2 regions of the Nocardia sp. NPDC051756 genome follow, and region 2 is predicted to be linked to the other one. Evidence: riboswitches for the same ligand, from Rfam matches in the RefSeq annotation. Region 2 holds a riboswitch; the other holds the start of a gene.
What was found. Region 2 has a riboswitch for thiamine pyrophosphate ahead of thiC (phosphomethylpyrimidine synthase ThiC). Riboswitches for the same ligand answer to the same signal wherever they lie in the genome.

Region 1: linked by a shared signal. The riboswitch ahead of AB0M22_RS08115 (cytosine permease) and the one ahead of thiC (phosphomethylpyrimidine synthase ThiC) in region 2 are both predicted to bind thiamine pyrophosphate.

What each region holds. Positions count from the first base shown of each region.
Region 1 covers NZ_JBFAYV010000002.1:431,400-442,152, forward strand. Annotated here, with positions in the region: gene mca (mycothiol conjugate amidase Mca) at 1-88, opposite strand, end outside; gene AB0M22_RS08075 (DUF4307 domain-containing protein) at 208-657, shown strand; gene greA (transcription elongation factor GreA) at 959-1,453, shown strand; gene AB0M22_RS08085 (cystathionine gamma-synthase) at 1,572-2,714, opposite strand; gene AB0M22_RS08090 (acyl-CoA dehydrogenase family protein) at 2,900-4,075, shown strand; gene AB0M22_RS08095 (DUF6401 family natural product biosynthesis protein) at 4,280-4,648, shown strand; gene AB0M22_RS08100 (hypothetical protein) at 4,712-5,590, opposite strand; gene AB0M22_RS08105 (DUF4254 domain-containing protein) at 5,939-6,373, shown strand; gene AB0M22_RS08110 (AbrB family transcriptional regulator) at 6,466-7,599, opposite strand; TPP riboswitch at 7,856-7,971, shown strand; gene AB0M22_RS08115 (cytosine permease) at 7,968-9,356, shown strand; gene AB0M22_RS08120 (DUF72 domain-containing protein) at 9,373-10,179, shown strand; gene AB0M22_RS08125 (cystathionine beta-synthase) at 10,353-10,753, opposite strand, start outside.
Region 2 covers NZ_JBFAYV010000003.1:46,492-57,244, reverse strand. Annotated here, with positions in the region: gene AB0M22_RS11880 (hypothetical protein) at 1-345, shown strand, start outside; gene thiC (phosphomethylpyrimidine synthase ThiC) at 411-2,060, opposite strand; TPP riboswitch at 2,052-2,160, opposite strand; gene AB0M22_RS11870 (VOC family protein) at 2,245-2,721, opposite strand; gene AB0M22_RS11865 (lipase family protein) at 2,841-4,244, opposite strand; gene AB0M22_RS11860 (TetR/AcrR family transcriptional regulator) at 4,343-5,032, shown strand; gene fahA (fumarylacetoacetase) at 5,099-6,280, opposite strand; gene AB0M22_RS11850 (cupin domain-containing protein) at 6,277-7,473, opposite strand; gene AB0M22_RS11845 (TetR/AcrR family transcriptional regulator) at 7,653-8,279, opposite strand; gene AB0M22_RS11840 (acyl-CoA dehydrogenase family protein) at 8,464-10,386, shown strand; gene AB0M22_RS11835 (oxygenase MpaB family protein) at 10,416-10,753, shown strand, end outside.

The DNA.
Region 1 (10,753 bases), on a different contig from region 2:
TGAGGACGTCGTGTCCCTCGTCGGCGTACCGGGCGGTCGTCGCGGCACCCTTACTGGATTCGTCGTCGGGGTGGGCATGCACCGCCATGAGGCGAAGGCCACTCACGTCTCGTTCACCATCGCTCTCGCTCGCGGGTGTCTGGTCTTCGTTCCCTATAGTTCCATTCGACCGACTTTTGTTCCGACGTACCCCCCGGGAGCGACCTTGTGACCGATCGAAGCGACGCCCCGGCTCCCGCCGCGCCCCAAAGGCCGACCGACCGGTACGGAACCAAGCCGCCGGTGCAGCGCCGCTGGCTGCCGCTGGTCCTCGGCGTCGTCGTGGTGGTGCTCGGCTGCGGCGTGGCCTTCGTGGGCTACCAGAAGTACGGCCCCAAGGACCTGGAGTCCGAGCAGCTCGGCTACACGGTGGTCGACGACTCGACCATGACCATCCGGATCAAGGTCACCCGCAAAGATCCCGTACAACCCGCCGTCTGCTTCGTCCGCGCGATGGCCCGCGACAGCGTCGAGGTAGGCCGCCGCGAGGTGCTGATCGAGCCGTCTACCAGCGGCACGATCGAACAGACCACCACGGTCAAGACCTCGTCACGACCGGCGTCGAGCAGTATCTACGGTTGCAGCTCGCAGGTACCCAGCTATCTCCGAGCAGGGTGATTTGCCGCTTTTGCCGCAGCAATTGTCCTCGAAATTAACTCCGACCTGCACGTTTGTGATTCATGCTAAAATGGCCTGATACACGGTTCCGGGGTTCGGAGCCGTGTTTGCTGCATTGGCGGCCAGCGCTATCTGTTCCGGATTACGAGCTTTGCCCGGAACCAGGGTCTGTCGGGGTTCGATGAACTTCCCAGGATCGCTCTAGCCGTCGACTGGTGCGTGCCCGCCCCCACGGGTGGGTACCGCGGCAGTTATCAGGGAATCCCGGCCTGCCGGGAACAACTACTAGGGAGTGATCGAGATGACTGAGACGCAAGTGACTTGGCTGACCCCGGAGTCGCACGACAGGCTCAAGGGCGAACTCGATGCGCTCATTGCCAATCGTCCCGTTATCGCTGCCGAGATCAACGAACGCCGTGAAGAGGGCGACCTCAAGGAGAACGGCGGATACCACGCCGCGCGCGAGGAGCAGGGCCAGCAGGAGGCGCGTATCCGCCAGCTGCAGGAGCTGCTGAACAACGCCAAGGTCGGCGTCGCGCCGACCAAGTCCGGCGTCGCGCTCCCCGGTTCGGTCGTCAAGGTCTACTACGACGGCGACGAGTCCGACACCGAAACCTTCCTCATCGCCACCCGCGAAGAGGGCCTGAACGACTCCAAGCTGGAGACCTACTCGCCGGCTTCCCCGCTCGGCGGCGCGCTCATCGACGCCAAGGTCGGCGACACCCGTGAGTACACGCTGCCCAACGGCAAGACGATGAAGGTCACCTTGGTCAGCGCGGAGCCCTACCACAGCTGACCCGTCCGGCCGCGGTGTCGCGCAGCCACGAGCTGCGCGCCCCGGCCGACTTGTTCCCCTGAGACACGAACGGCCGCACCCGATTACCCGGTGCGGCCGTTTCGTCATTCTCCGGACCCTAGCTCAGTGCCTGCTCGAGGTCCGCGAGCAGGTCGGCGGCGTCCTCGATGCCGACCGAGAGCCGCACCAGATCCGCGGGCACCTCGAGCACCGAGCCCTCGGTGGACGCGTGCGTCATCGCGGCCGGGTGCTCGATCAGCGATTCCACCCCGCCCAGCGACTCGGCGAGGGTGAACACCTTGGTGCGCGAGCAGAGATCGCGGGCCGCGTCCGGGCCGCCGTGCAGCCGCACCGAGATCATGCCACCGAACCGGCGCATCTGCTTCGCGGCGACCGCGTGGCCCGGGTGCTCCGGCAGGCCCGGGTAGATCACCTGGGAGATGGCCGGGTGCCGGGTCAGGAACTCGGCCAGGGTCTCGGCGTTGTCGCAGTGCCGATCCATCCGCACCGCAAGGGTCTTGGTGCCGCGCAGGGTGAGGAAGGCGTCGAACGGGCCGGGCACCGCGCCCGCGCCGTTCTGCAGGAACGCGAACGCCGCGTCCAGTTCGGGATCGTTGGTGATCAGCGCGCCGCCGACCACGTCGGAGTGCCCGCCCAGGTACTTGGTGGTCGAGTGGGTGACGATGTCGGCGCCGAGCAGCAGCGGCTGCTGCAGGTACGGGGTGGCGAAGGTGTTGTCCACCACCAGCTTCGCGCCCACGCCGTGCGCGATGTCGGCCAGCGCCGGGATGTCGCCGATGCTCAGCAGCGGGTTGGTCGGGGTCTCGACCCACACCAGCTTGGTGTTCGGCCGGATCGCGGCGCGCATCTCGTCCACGTCGAACACGTGGGCCGGCGAGTGCTCGATGCCCCACTGGCTGAACACCTTGTCGATCAGCCGGAAGGTGCCGCCGTACGCGTCGTCCGGGATGACGATGTGGTCACCGGGACGCAACGTGGCGCGAATGGCACAGTCGGTGGCGGCCATGCCGGACGCGAACGCCCGGCCGTAGGTGCCGGATTCGAGCGCGGCGAGGTTCGCTTCCAGCGCGGACCTGGTCGGGTTGCCGGTGCGCGCGTACTCGAAACCGCCGCGCAGGCCACCCACCCCGTCCTGGGCGAACGTCGAACTCGCGTAGATGGGCACGTTGACCGCGCCGGTCTGCGGATCGGGATCGAATCCTGCATGCACGGCTCGCGTAGAGAACCCCAGCTCACTCATGGCCCCAGCCTAATCAGGGGCGATTTCCGGGCAACCCCCTGGTCGGGTCGGATCGACGTTCTGCGGACGAATCCGGGTCGGCACCGATCTAGTTACGCAGCTAGGGCAAGTAGACCGGAAATTTTCTTATGAGAACCTCACCAGACCCCGATCTCACCGGCGGCCTTCCCATTTACGCTTAGCGCATGGTGACTGTGGAAGAACTGTTCGCGATCGACTCCCTGCTGTCCGACGATGAGCGCGAGATCCGCGATGCCGTCGCGACCTTCGCGAATCAACGCTTGCGACCGCACATCGCGGACTGGTTCGAGGAGGGCACCTTCCCGGCTCGCGAACTCGCGCCGCAGCTGGGCGAGGTCGGGCTGCTCGGCATGCATCTCGAGGGTTACGGCTGCGCGGGCATGTCGGCGACGATGTACGGCCTGGCCTGCCAGGAGCTGGAGGCCGTCGACTCCGGCGTGCGCAGCATGGTGTCGGTGCAGGGATCGCTGGCGATGACCGCGATCCACAAGTACGGCTCGGAGGAGCAGAAGCAGCAGTGGCTGCCGGAGATGGCGGCCGGGCGCGCGCTCGGCTGCTTCGGGCTCACCGAACCCGACTTCGGCTCCAACCCCGGCGGCATGCGGACCAGGGCCAAGCGCGACGGCGCCGACTGGGTGCTCAACGGCTCGAAGATGTGGATCACCAACGGCTCGGTGGCCGATGTCGTGGTGATCTGGGCGCAGACCGAGGACGAGGGCAGGCAGGTCATCCGCGGCTTCCTGGTGCCCACCGGGACGCCCGGGTTCAGCGCGCGCGAGATGCATCGCAAGCTGTCGCTGCGCGCCTCGGTGACCGCCGAACTGGACCTCGACGACGTCCGGCTGCCCGCCGACGCGGTGCTGCCGGAGTCGCGCGGGCTGGCCTCGCCGCTGGGCTGTTTGAGCGAGGCGCGGTTCGGGATCATCTTCGGCGCACTCGGCGCGGCCCGCGACTGCCTGGCCTCGACCATCGAATACGCGCGCACCCGTGAGGTGTTCGACAAGCCGCTGGCCGGGTACCAGCTGACCCAGGCGAAGCTGGCCGACATGGCGCTGGAGTTCGGCAAGGGACAGCTGCTCGCGCTGCACCTGGGCCGGCTGAAGGATCGGGACGCGGTGACGCCCGAGCAGGTGAGCGCCGGCAAGTTGAACAGCACGCGGGAGGCCATCAAGATCGCCAGGGAGTGCCGCACCATCCTCGGCGCGAACGGCATCACGCTGGACTATCCGGTGCTGCGGCATGCGAACAACCTGGAGTCGGTGCTCACCTACGAGGGCACGGCCGAGGTGCATCAGCTGGTGCTCGGTCGCGCGCTGACCGACGCCAACGCCTTCCGGTAACCGGGGGTCGCCGAGGGAATCAGTTCGCCGCCGCCAAAACCGTATCCATACCGGACGGTCGCATTTACCGGCGGCTATTGGCGAACTGATTCTCTCCCAAGACTTTTCGATGCGGCGAATTTGCTGGAACTCACTTTTCCGGCAAAACAGACTGGGTGAAGCGTCACAGTTCTATAAAGACTCGCCGATTGCTAGCATAGGAACATGTTTCTGCTCGGCCCCGCGTTGCTCGAAGTGTCGGCGCGCAAGATATTGACCCGCCTGCACAAGACGCACGGGGTACCGGCGCTCGCCGCGGCGGCGGAACTGCCCGCCCTTTCGGCAGCGCTGGACCAGCACGCGGCCGCCGTGCGCGACATCCTCGAACTCGGCGTCGAAGGCGCCGCGCGGGTGCCGATGAGCGTGCTGCTCGCGGGTTACGCGCGCGGCCTGCTCGATCACGTGCGCGAGGCCGCGGCCGAACACGGCATGACCAGCGCCGCGCCGAGCGATCTCGGCAGCTGGGCGAACGCCGACTGGCTCCAGCTGCGCCTGGCGAGCGTGTGCCTGCACCCGTCCCAGCGGTTCGCCTGAACCCCTGACACAACGCGTCCGCCGTAGGCAACAGCCCACGGCGGACGCGTTTATCGGTGGTACTTAGCGCCGCTCGCCCGGGTCGCGGTAACCCATGTACTCACCGGACTGCTCGTACGAGCCGCCGCCCTGCATCGCACCCTGATCCCACTGCTGTGCGTGCTGACCCTGGCCGCGGGTGGCCTGCTGATCCATCCATAGCTGCTCCCGCGAAGCATCCTCACGACCACGCGAGTACGCCTCCGCGTGCCCCTTGACCGCGGGCATCTCCTCTTCCAGCCCGCTCAGCCAGCCCTCCCAGCGCTGCTGCATCGGCCGGACCATGCCGCCGCCGACGCCGACCACCAGAATGCCGCCGATGGTGGCGAGCACCGTGATCAGGATCGGCATGGTGACCGACATGGCCACGCCGATCTGGTTCAGCGCGGCCACGATGCCGACGCCCCAGATGAACACCGCCGCGATCCGGCCGATCATCGCGCCGTAGGACAGCCCGCCGAGCATGTTGCCGACCAGGTCACGCACCGCGGACGCGATCGCGCCGGCGATCACCACGATGATGATGGCGACCGCGGCCTTCGGCAGCCAGGACACGATGCCGTCGAGCAGATCGCTCACCGGGTTCGGCCCGAACACCCCGAAACCGAGTTGCAGCGCGATCAGCAGGATCGCGTAGTAGGCAAGCTTCGCCAGCAGATCGGAAGCGTCGTAGCGGCTGCGCGACATCATCTGCTTGAGGCCGCCGCGCTCGACCAGGCGGTCGAAGCCGAGCCGGTCGAGCACCTTGTCCACGATCGTCGAGACGACCTTCGCGACGATCCAGCCGATGAGCAAGATGACGATGAATCCGGCCAGCTTGGGGACGAACGTGGCCACCGAACTCCACGCGTCCGAGAACCCCTTCTGGAAATCGATAGCCAAACTGGAGGTGTACATGCCCATCCCTTCGCTATCCGATTACGCCATGGCGGTTGCCGAGGCTGCTTCATGGCCGGTTATACCCTGGCCACATAACTCGAATCGTCTATTTGCAGATAATTTGCCACATTGCGACTTTCGGCGCGACCGCTAACCTGTCCGGCGCGCGGGGGACGTACTCTCTACCCCGGCCACCCGAGACTGGTCGATCTTCCTCACAACCCCGGCCGACGCCATGAGGAGAAGATTGTTACGACCTGTCATCGCGGTGCCATCTCGACGTCACCGACACGCCGAGGTAAGCGGCGCACTCTTATCTCGGATTCGGCATCAGGGCAATGCCTCCCGCCTGACGTCACCCGGAGGTGCACGATGAAGACCTTGTCAGCCGACCGATCATTGCCGGATCAACGCGAACTGGTCGCCGCCTTCGGCAGCCACGCGGGCGATCCGAACACCGACCATCCGCTGATCGATCTGGCCCGCCGGTTGGCCACGCTGCACCGGCAGCGGCCCGGCAATCCGCTCGGGGCCGCCGGAATAGATTGCCGCCGCGCCGAATTGGTCGCCGCCATCGATAACTGGGTAGCCACCCAACTCCCCCGCCGCAGTTGCACCGAGCATCTGCGCACCGGATCCCTCGGCGCCACCGTCGATCGCATGGCCGCCGCACACGCGCACGCCAGTCATCTGCTGCACACCGCCGAAAAAGTCTCCGATCTCCGGGTGCATGCGGCGTGGTATCGGCTCGCCGCGCTGGCCGACGAATGGACCGATCTCATCGTGGGTGCGGTGCGAAAGGCGTAGTGGTGCAGGGGTGCCCGGTCTAGGCGGACATTCTCGGCGTCGAACGACGAGAACCGCGGGCAATCAGCGGGAAAGTGTCCGCGCAGGCCGGGTCAGGCCACTAGCTCAGGCTGCGCCAGCTGCAACTGCCGAGCCGAGAACCACCGCATCGCCTTGGCCAAGAGCGGCAGCATCAACACCATCAGCAGCAGGCGCATGCTCTGCACGCAGGTGATCAACGGCAGGTTCGCGTCCATCGACTCGGCCGTGGCCAGCACCGCGTTGATACCGCCGGGCGTGGTGGCGAGGTAAATGTCGGACAGCTCGAGGTCCACGAAGGTGGCCACCGCGAACGCGAGTCCGGCGACGATCGCGGACAACGCGACGATGGTGACCGTCATGCCCGGGATCATCCGGGCCATCTCGCGAACCACGGTCCGGGTGAAGCGAGTTCCGACCTCGAAGCCGATGAGCACGAACAGCAGATCCTTGAACAGGTTCGTCGGCGCGTACCCGTGGCTGACGCCCAGCGCGGTGAGCACCGCGGTCATCAGCATCGGCCCGATCAGCGCGGGGCTCGGCAGCCCGAGCCGCCGGCCCAGCTTGGTGCCGACGACGCACAGCATCACCGCGATGGACAACCCGGCGACCTGATCCCCGCGTCCGACGATCATCCAGAACGGCAGATCAGGATTGGTGACCGCGCCGCCGAGCGTCACCTTCTCGTTGCTCAGCCCGTCGCCGCTGTTGCTCAGCAGCGCACCGAGGGCAGGCGCGCTCACCGCGACCAGCGCGACCCGCAGGTACTGCATGAACGCCACCTGACGCGGATCGGCGTCCATGTCGTCGGCCACCGCCACCACCGCCGCGGAACCGCCGGCCAGCAGCCCGAGCGTCGCGGTCGGCAGTTCGACGTGCGCGAAGCGGGCGAACACCACCGCGACCAGCAGGCTGATCAGCAGCGTCGCCACCGTCACCGCGAGCACCGGAATCAACGCCAACCCGATGCTGGACAGCAGCGAGATCTCCAGATAGCTGCCCATCAACACACCGAGCATGGACTGCACGCCACAGGACAGCTGGCGGGGCATCGGCGCGGGCAACTTCCCGGCCAACGCGAGGGCGCCGCCGACGACGATCGCGAGAATCATCTGCGGCGCGGGAAAATTCACCCGATCGAGCAACTCGGCCCCGGCAAGCACCGAGGTAAGCAGAGCTACCCAACCGATCACTTGCCTCCGAGTCATACCTCGTAATCCTGGCCCTAGACGGTGAACAGACCGTTACAACTCCGTTATCGCGGTTAACGGCCGGTGTGATCCCGGCCGCAGGACACCAATCCCCAGTTCAGAACGGACATTTCCCAGGCCCTGCGTTGGTTCGTACTCTGTCCGGTTTCCAGGATACCGAGTCGAGCGAACATGCAGTTCACGGCCGTTCAGCGGGCGCGGCCATGCGGATCGCACGGACCGCCGAATCGCCACGTGTACTATTCGCCCGAACCACCCCCACCGCGGGAGCTCGGGCAAGGCCGGGCTGAGAGGGCGGACCCCAGCGCTTCGCCGACCGCATGAACCTGTCCGGGTAATGCCGGCGTAGGAAGAGCGTTTCGGGCATGTCTTCATCGACCCTGCACAACTCCGAACGGCACGAGGCCCCCTTCACCCTCGACGAGCCCGCCCCGAAGGTGCTGTCCTTCTGGGACCAGAGCGCATTCTGGGCAAACCTGGGTGTCAGCCTCATCGCCTTCTCCGGCGCGTACACCGTGCTGGCGCCGAATTCCGACGGCGCACCGCAGATTTCCATCTCCGCGGGCATCCTCGCGATGATCGTCGGCACGGTCGTCGGCGGTCTGATGCTCGGCCTGGCGGCCATCCCCGGCGCCAAGACCGGCAAGCCGGCGATGGTGCTGCTGCGCGGCCTGTTCGGCGCGAAACTCAGTTATCTGCCAACCGTTTTGAACATCGCCCAGCTGATCGGCTGGGGCACCTTCGAATTGATCGTGATCGGCGACGCGGCCGACGAGCTGTTCGGCGGCGGTCCGCACTGGCTCTACGTGGTGGCCGCCGGCTTGCTCACCACGGCGCTGACCATCTGGCCGCTCGGTTCGGTGCGGCTGCTGCGCCGGTTCGTCACGATCGGCGTGGTGATCGCGCTGATCTGGTTCTACATCCAGTTCTTCCGCACCGGGCTGCCCGATCTGTCGGCCAATCCCGGCCCGCACGGCAGCGGCCCGTTCGGCGCCGACTGGAACCTCTTCTGGATCGCCACCGACGCGGCGCTCGCGGTGTCCATCTCCTGGGTGCCGGTGGCCGCGGACTACACCCGGCACTCGCGCAGCACCGGCTCGGCCTTCGGCGCGGCCAGCGGGGCCTACGCGATCACCCAGATCGTGGCCTACACGCTCGGCCTGTTCGCGCTGGCCCGGGCGACCGGCGACGGCCAGTACTCGCCGTTCCTCCAGGTCAGTCTGGGCGGCCTGTTCTTCTTCGTGTTCGTGCTGCGCGAGGCCGACCAGTCGTTCGCCAACGTGTACTCCACCGCGGTCTCGATCCAGAATCTCGCGCCGCGCATCGACCGGCGGATCCTGTCGATCGGGCTCGGCGTCCTGATCACGGTGCTCGCGTTGCAGCTGAACATGGCCAACTACTTCGGCTTCCTCGGGCTGATCGGTTCGGTGTTCGTGCCGCTGCTCGGCGTGCTGGTCGCCGACTTCTTCCTGCGCGCGAAGGGCGACTGGAACACCGCCGACGACGCCCCGCCGCGCTGGGGCATGATCGTCGCCTGGCTGGCCGGGCTCTCGGTCTACCAGCTCATCAATCCGGGCGATGCCGGCGTGTGGACCGACTTCTGGGTGAACGTGCAGGAGCGGTTGCACTTCACCAAGCAGGCGTGGATGAGCGCGTCGCTGCTGTCGTTCCTCGCGGCGCTGGTGGTCGCGTGGGCGTTCGGCCGGATCTCGACGCTCCGGCGAGCTCGGGTAGCCGGCGACACGTCCGCCTAGCTGCCACGATGGAGTGATGGGTGAGGTCAGGATCGGCACGTCGGGGTGGGTGTATCCGCCCTGGCGTGGCGTCTTCTATCCCAAAGGCGTGACGCAGAAGCGGGAACTCGCCTATCTGTCGCAACAGCTGAACAGCGTCGAGATCAACGGCTCGTTCTACGCACTGCAACGCCCGTCGAGTTATCAGAACTGGGCGAGCCAGACGCCGGACGATTTCGTCTTCGCGGTGAAGGGCAGCAGATTCATAACGCACATGAAGCGGTTGCGCGACGGCGACGAGTTGCTGGCCAATTTCCTCGCCTCCGGAATGCTCGCCCTCGGCCCCAAATTGGGCCCGATCCTCTGGCAGCTGCCGCCGAACTTCCAGTTCGATCCGGAGGTGCTGGCTACCTTTTTCACCCACCTGCCCCGAACCACTATGCAGGCCACGGAAATAGCGAAACAGCATGACCAACGGGTGGATCCGGCCTATACGACCACCGACGCTGATCGCCCGCTGCGGTACGCGTTGGAGATCCGCCACCCCAGCTTCGTCACGCCCGAGTTCACCGATCTGCTGACCGAGCACGAGATCGCGCTCGTAATCGCCGACGCCGCAGGCAAATTCCCGATGATCGAGGAGGTCACCGCGGATTTCGTCTACATCCGCCTGCACGGCCACGACGAGCTGTACGTCAGCGGGTACACCGACGAGGGCCTCGATATGTGGGCCGACAAGATCCGCACCTGGTCCGCCGACCGCGACGTCTTCTGCTACTTCGACAACGACGCCAAAGTCATGGCCCCACGCGACGCCCTAGCCCTGCGCGCCCGCCTCGCATAGTCGGGGCCCGAGTACACGGGCCCCGACTGACATTCCCCGACAACAGATCTCGTGAGCACAGGGGTAACTCACCGGGGACGGGCTGACCCTGCCTCCGCCGCACCGCCGGTCGCCGACGTCAAGCGCCGCGCGCCTGAGTCCGGCCTGAATTCGCGGAGAGGCGGATGAGCAATTCAGTGTCCGAGCGTTCCGATGCTGAGGAAGCCGAGCAGGTCGTGCCGCGTGATGACGCCGACCGGCTTGCCCTCCTCGACCACCATCAACGCGTCGGTATCCGACAGTGCCTTGGTCGCGGCGGAAATCGGCTCGCCCGCACCGATCAGCGGGAACGACGAGCTCATGTGCTTGCCGACCGAATCCGTCAGGTGCGCACGGCCTTCGAACACCGCCGAGAGCAGGTCGCGCTCGGACACGCTGCCCGCGACCTCGCCCGCCATCACCGGCGGCTCCGCGCCGACCACGGGCATCTGCGAGACGCCGTACTCGCGCAGGATCTCGATCGCGTCGCGCAGGGTCTCCGACGGATGGGTGTGCACCAGGTCGGGCAGCTCGCCGGACTTGCCCCGCAGCACGT
Region 2 (10,753 bases):
ATCCAAATGCTCTACGGGGCATCGGATTTCGTCACCGCGCACGTCCGCTGGCTGGATGACTATCCGGTCGTCGGCCCGTGGGGCGCGCTGCTCGTCATTCCAGGACACACCCACCTGCTGGTCCATCCGATCACCGGCCCAACGGTTTTCGCGGGAACCAGCCTGCTCGCCGAACTCCTGGTCGCGGGAGAGGTCCGGTCGAAGCCGGTCAGCCGCTCGATCTACTGGTGGCGCAACCGAATCGCCATCGATATCGCCGCCACCATTCAGGGCAGTGGCGAGTCGATGGAAGTCGTCCCGGCCGACCACCTCGAATCACTGCTCGAAATCATGCGCCGGGACTGACCGGCCGGTTCCCGCACGCAGGGGGTGCGGGAACCGGATCCGTTGCCGGACAGCCGAATCCGTGACTACGTGACGATCGGCAGGTACACCGCGTTGCCGCTGTCGACGAACTCGGCGGACTTCTCCGCCATCCCCGCCTCGATCGCCTCGACATCGGTCAGCTGGTTGCGCGCGGCGTACTCACGGACGTCCGCGGAGATGCGCATCGAGCAGAACTTCGGCCCGCACATCGAGCAGAAGTGCGCGGTCTTGGCCGGCTCGGCGGGCATCGTCTCGTCGTGGTACTCCCGCGCCGTGTCCGGATCCAGGGACAGCGCGAACTGGTCGCGCCAGCGGAATTCGAACCGCGCCTTGGACAATTCGTTGTCCCGGTCCTGCGCGTGCGGATGCCCCTTGGCCAGGTCGGCGGCGTGCGCGGCGATCTTGTAGGTGATCACGCCGACCTTGACGTCGTCTCGGTTGGGCAGCCCGAGGTGTTCCTTCGGGGTGACGTAGCAGAGCATCGCCGTGCCCGCCTGCGCGATGATCGCCGCCCCGATGGCCGAGGTGATGTGATCGTAGGCGGGCGCGATATCGGTGGCGAGCGGGCCGAGGGTATAGAACGGCGCCTCCTCGCACAGCTCCTCTTCGAGCCGCACATTCTCCACGATCTTGTGCATCGGCACGTGGCCGGGACCTTCGATCATCACCTGCACGCCAAAGGATTTCGCGACCTTCGTCAGCTCGCCGAGCGTGCGCAACTCGGCGAACTGCGCCTCGTCGTTGGCGTCGGCGATGGACCCGGGCCGCAGGCCGTCGCCGAGGGAGAAGGTCACGTCGTACTTCGCCAGGATCTCGCACAGGTCGGCGAAGTGGGTGTAGAGGAACGACTCCTGATGATGCGCCAAACACCAAGCGGCCATGATGGATCCGCCACGCGAGACGATGCCGGTGACCCGCTTGGCGGTCAGCGGCACGTAGCGCAGCAGCACGCCGGCGTGCACGGTCATGTAGTCCACGCCCTGCTCGCACTGCTCGATCACGGTGTCGCGGTAGATCTCCCAGGTGAGCTGGGTCGGATCGCCGTTCACCTTCTCCAGCGCCTGGTAGATCGGCACGGTGCCGACCGGGACGGGGGAGTTGCGCAGGATCCACTCGCGGGTCTCGTGGATGTTCTTGCCGGTGGACAGGTCCATGATGGTGTCGGCGCCCCAGCGGGTGGCCCACACCATCTTTTCCACCTCCTCGGCGATCGAGGAGGAGACGGCCGAGTTGCCGATGTTCGCATTGATCTTCACCAGGAACTTCTTGCCGATGATGGTCGGCTCCAGCTCCGGATGCTGGTGATTGGCGGGAATCACCGCGCGACCGAGGGCGACCTCGTCACGCACCAGCTCGGGTGTCACTCCCTCGCGGGCGGCGATGAACCGCATCTCGGGCGTGATGATGCCCTGCCGCGCCCAGGCCAGCTGGGTCGGCGGTCCTTCGACCTCGGGCTTTGCCCAGGTATCGCGCAATTTCGGTAGGCCCGACTCCAGATCGATCTGGGCTGTGTCGTCGGTGTACGGGCCGGAGGTGTCGTAGACGTCGAAATGCTCGCCGTTGGTCAGATTGACCCGACGGACCGGAATGCGCAGCCCGTCTACCTCGGTGTAGTGCTTGACACTGCCTTCGATCGGTCCGGTGGTGACGGTGTCGATGATCTCGGATCCGTCTTTGGACGTAGCAGCAGCCATGATGTTCCTCCCTACGCCGGCATTACCCGGTCAGGTTCATACGGTCGACGGCCCTAGCCGTCCTCTCAGCCCGCTGGTGCGAGCCCCCGTTGGCGGTGTGAAATTTTCCAGCCCGAGACTACCTGCCTTCCCTGGGAGTTCGCCCCATGATCGGATGAAGATCCAACTCACAAGCCGGTGTCGGTCACTTGTCGTTGTAGGCGTCGCGCATCTGTTGCAGCACGATCTTCTTCATCCCGAGCATCGCCCGCATCGCGCGGTTCACCGCTTCCCGGTCATCGCTGGTGACCAGCTCGGTCGCCTCGGCAGGCCAGATCTGCCACGGCACCCCGTATTTGTCGTTCAGCCAACCGCATTCGATTTCCTGCCCGCCATCGGCCAGCAACGCCGTCCACAGCCGGTCGACCTCGGCTTGGCCGTCGCAGTTGACCAATAGCGACATGGCATGGGTGTAGTGGTATTCGCCGCCGCCGTTGATCGCGGTGAACTTCTGGCCGTTGAGTTCGAAGTCGACGGTGATGGCCAGATCCGTCGGCCGGTTGCCCGCCTCGGTGAAGTACTGCACGTCGGTGATCTTGGAGTCGGCGAACAGCGAACAGTAGAACTCGGCGGCTTCCTCTGCCTGGGTGTCGAACCAAAGGTTGGTGACGATCTTTTGCATGGCGATCCTCCTGGCCGGTATCGGTATACCTGTGCAGACGGGGCGGGAGGCCGCAATTCATCGCAGCAAAAAGCCTGGCCCCCGACCGGTTGTGGTCGAGGGCCAGGCGGTGCGGCGAACTAGCGCTCGCGTGGGCCGATCGGGAACCCGAGCGCGCCGAAGGTGGCGTTCAGGTTGATCTCGATCTGCGTCAGCAAGGCGTTGAAATCGGCGAGCATGGACACCACATTGTCGGTGCGGCAGCCGACCTGATCGGGTGCGTTCGGCGCCAGCCGGGCTTTCATCCAGTTGAGCGTGCCCGCCATGCCGAGCGACGGCAGACTCAGATGCTCGCTGAGATGATCGCGCGTGTAGACGACGGACGCGCCGCCGGCACACCACTGCTGGTTGAGCCGATCATTGGTCCACACCGGAACCGCCTCGTCGAAGACGCCCTGGTACAGGAAGATCGGTGCGGTGGGGATATTGCGGCCGAGCACCGTCTGCTCGAAGGTCTCCTTGATCTCGGGGACCTGGAGGAAGTCGGGAATCGGGATGGTCAGCAGTCGCCCGTAGTCGACGAACATCTGGGTGAGCGCGTTGCGCGGCAGGCATTGCCGCTCGGTCCGGTCCATCAGCGCCTGGCCCTCGGGCGTCAGATACCGGTCGGCCGCCTCCTTGAACTTCGGATAGGCCTTGCGCAGCGAGGAGATGCCGATGCCGATCAGCGAGGAGAACATCGACCCGTTGACGTGCAGCAGCGACACCACGTCCGAGGTCGGCGAGCCCATGGCGATGCCCTTGACGTTCAGCTCCGGCGCGTAGGTCGGCTGCATTTCCGCCGCCCAGCCCGAACCCATGCCGCCGCCGGAGAAGCCCCACATGGCGACCGGGGTATTCGCCCCGTCCAGGCCGAGCGGCTGGAAACCTTCGGCGGCGCGGATGCCGTCGAGGGTCATGTAGCCGGGCTCCTTCGGCACCGTGAGGTGTCCGTCGAGGCCCTCGTAGTCCGGCACCGAGATCGCCCAGCCCTGGCTGATCAGTGCGGCGATCGCGATCAGTTCGCTCTGCGAATGGATGCCCTCGAGTCCGGCCAGGCCCGAACCCTGTTGCAGCACATACGACGGCGAGCAGTCGTTGCTGGCGCTGTCGTAATAGAACTGCAGCGAAACCAGCGGACGGGAACGGTTCGGGTCGGCGCCCGCGGGCAGGATGACCGTGGTGACGGCGACGGTGGGCTGGTCGTTGAGATCGGTGGTGCGGTAGAGCAACTGCCAGGAACGCACATTCAGCGGCAGCACGGTCAGGACCGCCAGGTGCACCTCCCGCGATCGGAGAATCGCGCCGGGCGCCTGGTCGGCGAACCCTGCGGGAGGTTGGTAGAACGAGTCGTCTTGCGGGAGTGGCACTGCCGCGGCGGGCGCGGAATTGACCGCGCCGGTCAGCAGCACGGTGGCCATGGCGAACGCCATGGTCACCAACACGGCCACCGAACGTATGCCGGTCCGCGGGCGGCCGGCCGGATCACCATTGATCACTGACACGTATGCGTCCTTCCTCATCAAGGTGACAGCGATTACAACACGGGAACGTGTTACTAACAAGATCTCTTTCTAAACGTCATCGAGCTATGGTCGAGGGTATGACCCGCAGCAAATCCGCCGCGCGGCCTGCCGAGGGGCCGGCTCGCCGCCGGATCCGTGGACTCGACGCCGAACAGCGCAGCGCACAGCGGCGCAATCAACTGCTCGACGCGGCCACCGAACTGTTTGCCGAGCACAGCTATTCGGGAACATCGATCGAGCAGATCTGCCAGCGCGCCTATGTCGGAACCAAGGGGTTCTACGACCATTTCGACAGCAAGGAAGCGTGCTACATCGCGCTGCTCCAACAGCTCACCGCGCAGATCCAGCAACGGGTGATCGCCGGCGCCGGCGCGGCCGCCGAACTGGCCTGGCCGGAGCGGGCCGAGCCGGTGCTCGCGGCGTTCGTGCACGCCATCGCCGACGACCCGCGCCTGGCGAAGGTGACTTTCGGTGAGGCGGGCGGTATTTCGCCGACGGTCGAGCGGATCCGGCGCAGCAACCGGCGCTGGTCGGCGGCGTTCCTGGACCGGGAGTGGTCCGGTGAGCCGGCGAGTGATCCCCGGGTGCAGCGGGCCCGGCTGGCCTTGGCGCTGGCCACCATCGGCGGCATGTTCGAGTTGGTCGCGGACTGGCTGCACCATCACGACGACGGCGGCACGCCGGACGGCGTGGACACGCTCATCGAGGACCTGACCGGCTTCATCGCGGTGGTGTACGCCGGCCGCGGAGCCGTTGCGGGACAATAGATTCGACGCGAACGACGCGAGCCGGGCCGATCGATTCGGCCCGGCTCGCGTCGTAGTGTGGTCCGGTTATCCGCGCGGACGCGCGGGGAGGATCCGGCCGCGGACCTCGCCGAGACCGATGCGCCGCGCGTCCGGGCCGGGCGCGGACGCGGTGATGACCACCTCGTCGCCGTCCTCCAGGAAGGTGCGCTTCTGACCGTTCACCAGAACGGGTTCGCTTCCGCCCCAGGACAGTTCGATGAACGAGCCGCGCTGATCGGGATCCGGTCCGGAGATGGTGCCGGACGCGTACAGGTCGCCGGTGCGGGTGATGGCGCCGTTCGCGGTGAGGTGGGCCAGCATCTGCGCCGGTGACCAGTACATCCGGGAGAACGGCGGGTGCGAGACCGCCTCGCCGTTCCAGGCCACCGTCAGGTCGATGTCGAGCCCCCACGGCTCCTTTTCTTGCAGGTAGGGCAGGGGTTCGGGGTTCTGCTCGGGGGTGGGTATCCGCGCGGATTCCAGTGCGGCCAGCGGCGTGACCCAGGGCGAGAGGGACGTCGCGAAGGACTTGCCGAGGAACGGGCCGAGCGGCTGGTACTCCCAGGCCTGGATGTCGCGGGCGGACCAGTCGTTGACCAGCGCGACGCCGAATACCCGCTCGGCGAACTCGCCGGTCTCCACCGGATCGCCGAGTTCGGAGCCGACGCCGACCAGGAAGCCGAGCTCGGCCTCGATGTCGAGTCGCCGCGAGGGTCCGAAATCCGGTGTGCCCGAATCGGTTCGGCGCTGGCCGTGGGGGCGGATCACCTCGGTGCCGGACACCACCACGGTGCCCGCCCGGCCGTGGTAGCCGACCGGCAGGTGCCGCCAGTTGGGCAGCAGCGGTTCGCTGTCCGGACGGAACAGGCGGCCGAGGTTCGTCGCGTGGTCGAGGCTGGCGTAGAAGTCGACGTAGTCGCCGATCGGCACCGGCAGGCCGAGCCGCACCTCGGCGAGTGGATGTATTGCGGCACTGTCGATTTCGTTGTCGACCAGTTCACGGACGCGTTCGCGCACCTCGCGCCAGCGGCGCGGGCCCTGCGCCATGAGCGCGGCCAGGCTCGATTCACCGAACTCCGGATCGCCCAGGGCGGTCGCGAGATCGATGACTGAATCGCCCAATCGGGTTCCGACCCGGTAGTTCTGGCCTTCGGGAGCAAATACGCCGTAGGGCAGGTTGTCCGTACCGAACAGCGAATCGGTGGGTACTTCGACGCGAGTCTTCACGCGGGCCCCCGGCCGGACCAGGTCCACGCGTAGGCCGGATCCTCGCAGGCGAGGGCGCCTTCGCCGAGTTCCAGCGGACGGAAGGTGTCGACCATGACGGCCAGTTCGTCGAAGTAGTCGAGCCCGATGCTGCGCTCGTACGCGCCGGGTTGCGGGCCGTGCGCGTAGCCGCCCGGGTGCACCGACACCGAGCCCTGCGCGATGCCGGAACCCTTGCGCGCCTCGTAGTTTCCGCCGCAGTAGAACATGATCTCGTCGGAGTCGACGTTGGAGTGGTAGTACGGCACCGGGATCGACAGCGGGTGATAGTCGACCTTGCGCGGCACGAAATTACAGACCACGAAGTTGGTCCCCTCGAAGGCTTGATGGGCCGGCGGCGGCTGATGGATGCGGCCGGTGATCGGTTCGAAGTCGCTGATGTTGAAGGTGATCGGGTACAGGCAGCCGTCCCAGCCGACCACGTCGAACGGGTGCGTGGCGTACAGCAGCCGGGTGCCGACGACCTTGCCGCCGGGCCGGTGCTTGACCAGCACCTCCACGTCGGTGCCGGTCGCGGTCAGCGTTTCGGCCGGGCCGTGCAGGTCGCGTTCGCAGTACGGCGCGTGTTCGAGCAGCTGGCCGAACTTCGACAGGTACCGCTTCGGTGGGGTGATGTGACTGGACGCCTCGATCACATACGCGCGCAACGGTTCCTGGCCGGTGGGCAGCCAGCGGTGGGTGGTCGCGCGCGGGATCAGCACCTGGTCGCCCTGGCGCGCGGGCACCGGGCCGAAGACCGTTTCGAGCACGGCCGCACCGGATTCCACGTAGACCAGCTCGTCGCCGATCGCGTTGCGGTACAGCGGGGACGCGCCCTTGGCCACGACGTAGGAGATGCGCACATCGGCGTTGCCCAGGATGAGGCGTCGTCCGGTCACCGCGTCGGTACGGGCCGGGGTGTCGTCCGGGAACAGCTCGGGCAACCGCAGATGCCGGTGCCGCAGTGGATGATTCGGGGTGGTGGTCTGATCGGGCAGCTCCCACACCGTCGAGTCGACGATCGCGGGCGGCAGCCCGCGGTGGTAGAGCAGCGAGGAGTCGCCGGAAAAACCCTCCTCGCCCATCAGCTCCTCGTAGTAGAGCTGTCCCTGCTCGTCCCGATGTTGCGTATGCCGTTTCGGCGGCACCGCTCCTACTTGTCGATAGAACGCCATGACCGCACCTCCTGCCTGGCTTGTGGCCTGGTTCAACTGGTCACCATCGTAGTGATGGCCGGTCGGGCGCAGTGGCGGAATCCGCCCCCGACGGGGCGAATTCTGCCGGAACATCGCGGCATCGGGGAGGCATTTCGACTAGCTGTTCGGCAAGTAGCCGACTATTTGTCAGGACAGCATCAGGCGTGCCGCAGCGCGCGGTACACCGCCGCGCCGACGAAGGCGCCGAGATCCGCCGCCGTCCAGTCGCCGTCGTCGGCGAGCAGCGTGCGCACCGCGCCCTCACCTGCGGAGACCCACAGCTCGACCAGTACGGGCAGCTTGCGTTCGGCGTCCTCGGTGCCCCAGGCGCGCAGGGTCGGTCGCAGCAGCGTGCTGCACCGTTCGATGGCCAGGGCGCGGCCGCGGCCGAACGAATCCGCCACGGCTGGATCGGGATTGCCGTAGAGCAGGCGCCACGCGTCGGGGCGGGCCGTCGCCTTTTCCAGCAACGCGCGGAAGCCCTCGATGAACACGGTCTCACCCGCGTCGACGTCGCGGCGGCGCATCACCCCGAGCAGGTCGTCGACCAGATAGCTCTCCTCGCGCTGGATGAGCGCCTCGATCAGCTCGACCCGATCGGCGAAGCAGGCATAGACGACCGGCCTGGTCACGTTCATCCGCTCGGCGACGGCGGCCATGGTGATCGCCGCGATGCCGTCTTCGACCGCGATGGCCAGCGCGGTGTCCAGGACCTGTGGGCGGCGGCGCTCCGGGCCGAGGTGTGGCGCCCGTTGTCGCGGTCGCACGGCCGAATCGCTACCCATGGGCACCAACATAGCAGCGCGAGTTGCCAGGTTCTCGCTGGTCCGACGCCTGTAGATCAACTTCCTACGTAAATGAAGGTTAATGCTACAGTCGTGCATGAAGTCGGCCGGAGACGGCCGGCTGCCCTTGTTCGAGCGACCTGTCCGCAGGCGCGAGCGCGATCTCACGGCCGAGGAGTCAGCGATGACCGAAACCCTGTTCAACCCGAAGACCTGCGAGTTTGCCGAGTTCGACACCGAGACCCGGCGGCTGCTGCGCGCGACCGTCGACTGGTTCGAGGCCCGCGGCAAGGCGGTGCTGAAGCAGGAGGATCGGGATCGGGTCTGGTACACCGAGTTCCTCGATTTCGTGAAGCGCGAGGGCCTCTTCGCGACCTTCCTCACTCCCGCCGCCGAGGCCAACGGTGATCCGAACAAGCGCTGGGACACCGGGCGGATCGCGATGCTGAGCAAGATCCTCGGCTTCTACTCCATGCAGTACTGGTACGTCTGGCAGGTCAGCATCCTCGGCCTCGGGCCGATCTGGCAGAGCGACAACGCGGCGGCCAAGCAGCGGGCGGCCGCGCTGCTGGATTCCGGTGAGATCTTCGCCTTCGGCTTGTCCGAGAAGGATCACGGCGCCGATGTCTACTCGACCGACATGATGGTCGAGCCACAGCCGGGCGGCGGATATCGGGCCACCGGCGGCAAGCACTACATCGGCAACGGCAATCAGGCCGCGCTGGTCTCGGTGTTCGGCCGGCGCTCGGACAAGCCGATCATCGACAGTTCCAAGGCGCTGGACAGCAAACCGACGCAACAGGATTACGAGGGTTACCTGTTCTTCCTCGCGGACAGCAAGCACGAGAACTACCACCTGCGCGGCAATGTCGTCGACGGCCAGATGTACGTGGCCGCTTTCGATCTCGACGGATATCCGGTGGCCGAGCAGGACATCCTGCATCGCGGCGAGGCGGCGTTCCACGCGGCGATGAACACCGTCAATGTGGGCAAGTTCAACCTCGGGTTCGGCGCCGTCGGCGCTTGTGAGCACGCCTACTACGAGGCCATCACGCACGCGGAGAACCGAATCCTGTTCGGGCACAGGGTGACCGAGTTCCCGCAGGTGCAGGCGCTGATGACCGACTCGTACGCGCGGTTGATGGCGATGAAGCTCTACAGCGAGCGGGCCATCGACTACATGCGGTCGGCCTCCCCGGAAGACCGGCGCTACCTGCTGTTCAACGCGATCGAGAAGATGACCGTCACCCGGCAGGGGCAGCGGATCATCGAGGATCTCGCGGATGTGATCGCGGCCCGTGGTTTCGAGAAGGACATGTACTTCCCGATGGCGATGCTCGGGTTGTTCGGGCTGCCCCGGCTCGAGGGCACGGTGCACGTGAACATGGCGCTGTCGCTGAAGTTCATGGCCAACTTCATGTTCCATCCCGCCGACGCCGGGCTCGCCGCGCTGCAATTCCTGCCCGGCGCGGGTTCCGCGCCGAAGGGCACGGTGCGCGCGGTCTCCGGCGCGCTGAGCTGGTCGAGTCGCCGGCTCGCGCCGAGGGCCGGCGCCGCGGTGCCGAAGCTGCGCGCCGAATTCGCCGGTGCCGCATACGCTCCGGTGCCCACCCGGCGCGACGCCGCCGACGACGAGTTCCTGTTCCGGCAGGGCCCGAGCAGCGGCCTGGGCCGCATCCGCTTCACCGACTGGCGCTCGGTCTTCGAAAAGTTCACCCACGTACCGAATGTCGCGGTGTTCCTGGAGCAGGCCCTCGCCTTCCAAACCCTGCTCGCTGCAGCGGCTCCCACCGCCGCGCAGCAGCGCGACGTCGACTTCCTCTTCGCCCTCGGCGAGCTGTTCACCGCCCTGCCCTACGCGCAACTCATCCTCGAACAGGCCGAGATCGAAGGCACCAGCCCCGCCCTGCTCGACCAGATCTTCGACAACTTCGTCCGCGAGTTCGCCAAGAACGCCCTCACCCTGCACACCAAGCCCGCCGCGACGAAGGCCCAGCAAACCCGCGCCCTCGACCTGATCCGCCGCCCGGTAGCCGACCGAGCCCGCTTCGAAAAGGTCTTCGCCCAGGCCCGTTCCCTCGCCGGGACCTACGAAATGAACCCGTAGCGGAATTCGTCAGGCAAAGGAGCAAGACGATGACAGCACAGCCCGAGCGACCGCAATTCGACGCACCGGCGCGGACCATCCGCGCGGTCGACTACGGCTTCTTCGGCCCCGACTCGCCCACCTGGAAGGTGTGGACCCACGCCACCGCCGTGATCGGCTTCCAGCGCTCGGTCGTGCTCGAGCACTTCGATCCCGCGCTCACCGCCGCGGTCGCCGACGTGCAAGGCATCTACACCGACCCGCGTGGCCGGCTCGACCACACCTTCGCCTACTTCCTCATCGCGGCCGTCGCCGACAGCCGCATGGCGATCGAGGCGTCCGAGCACCTGATGAAGGTGCACGCGCAGGCCACCGGCATCGAGCCGAT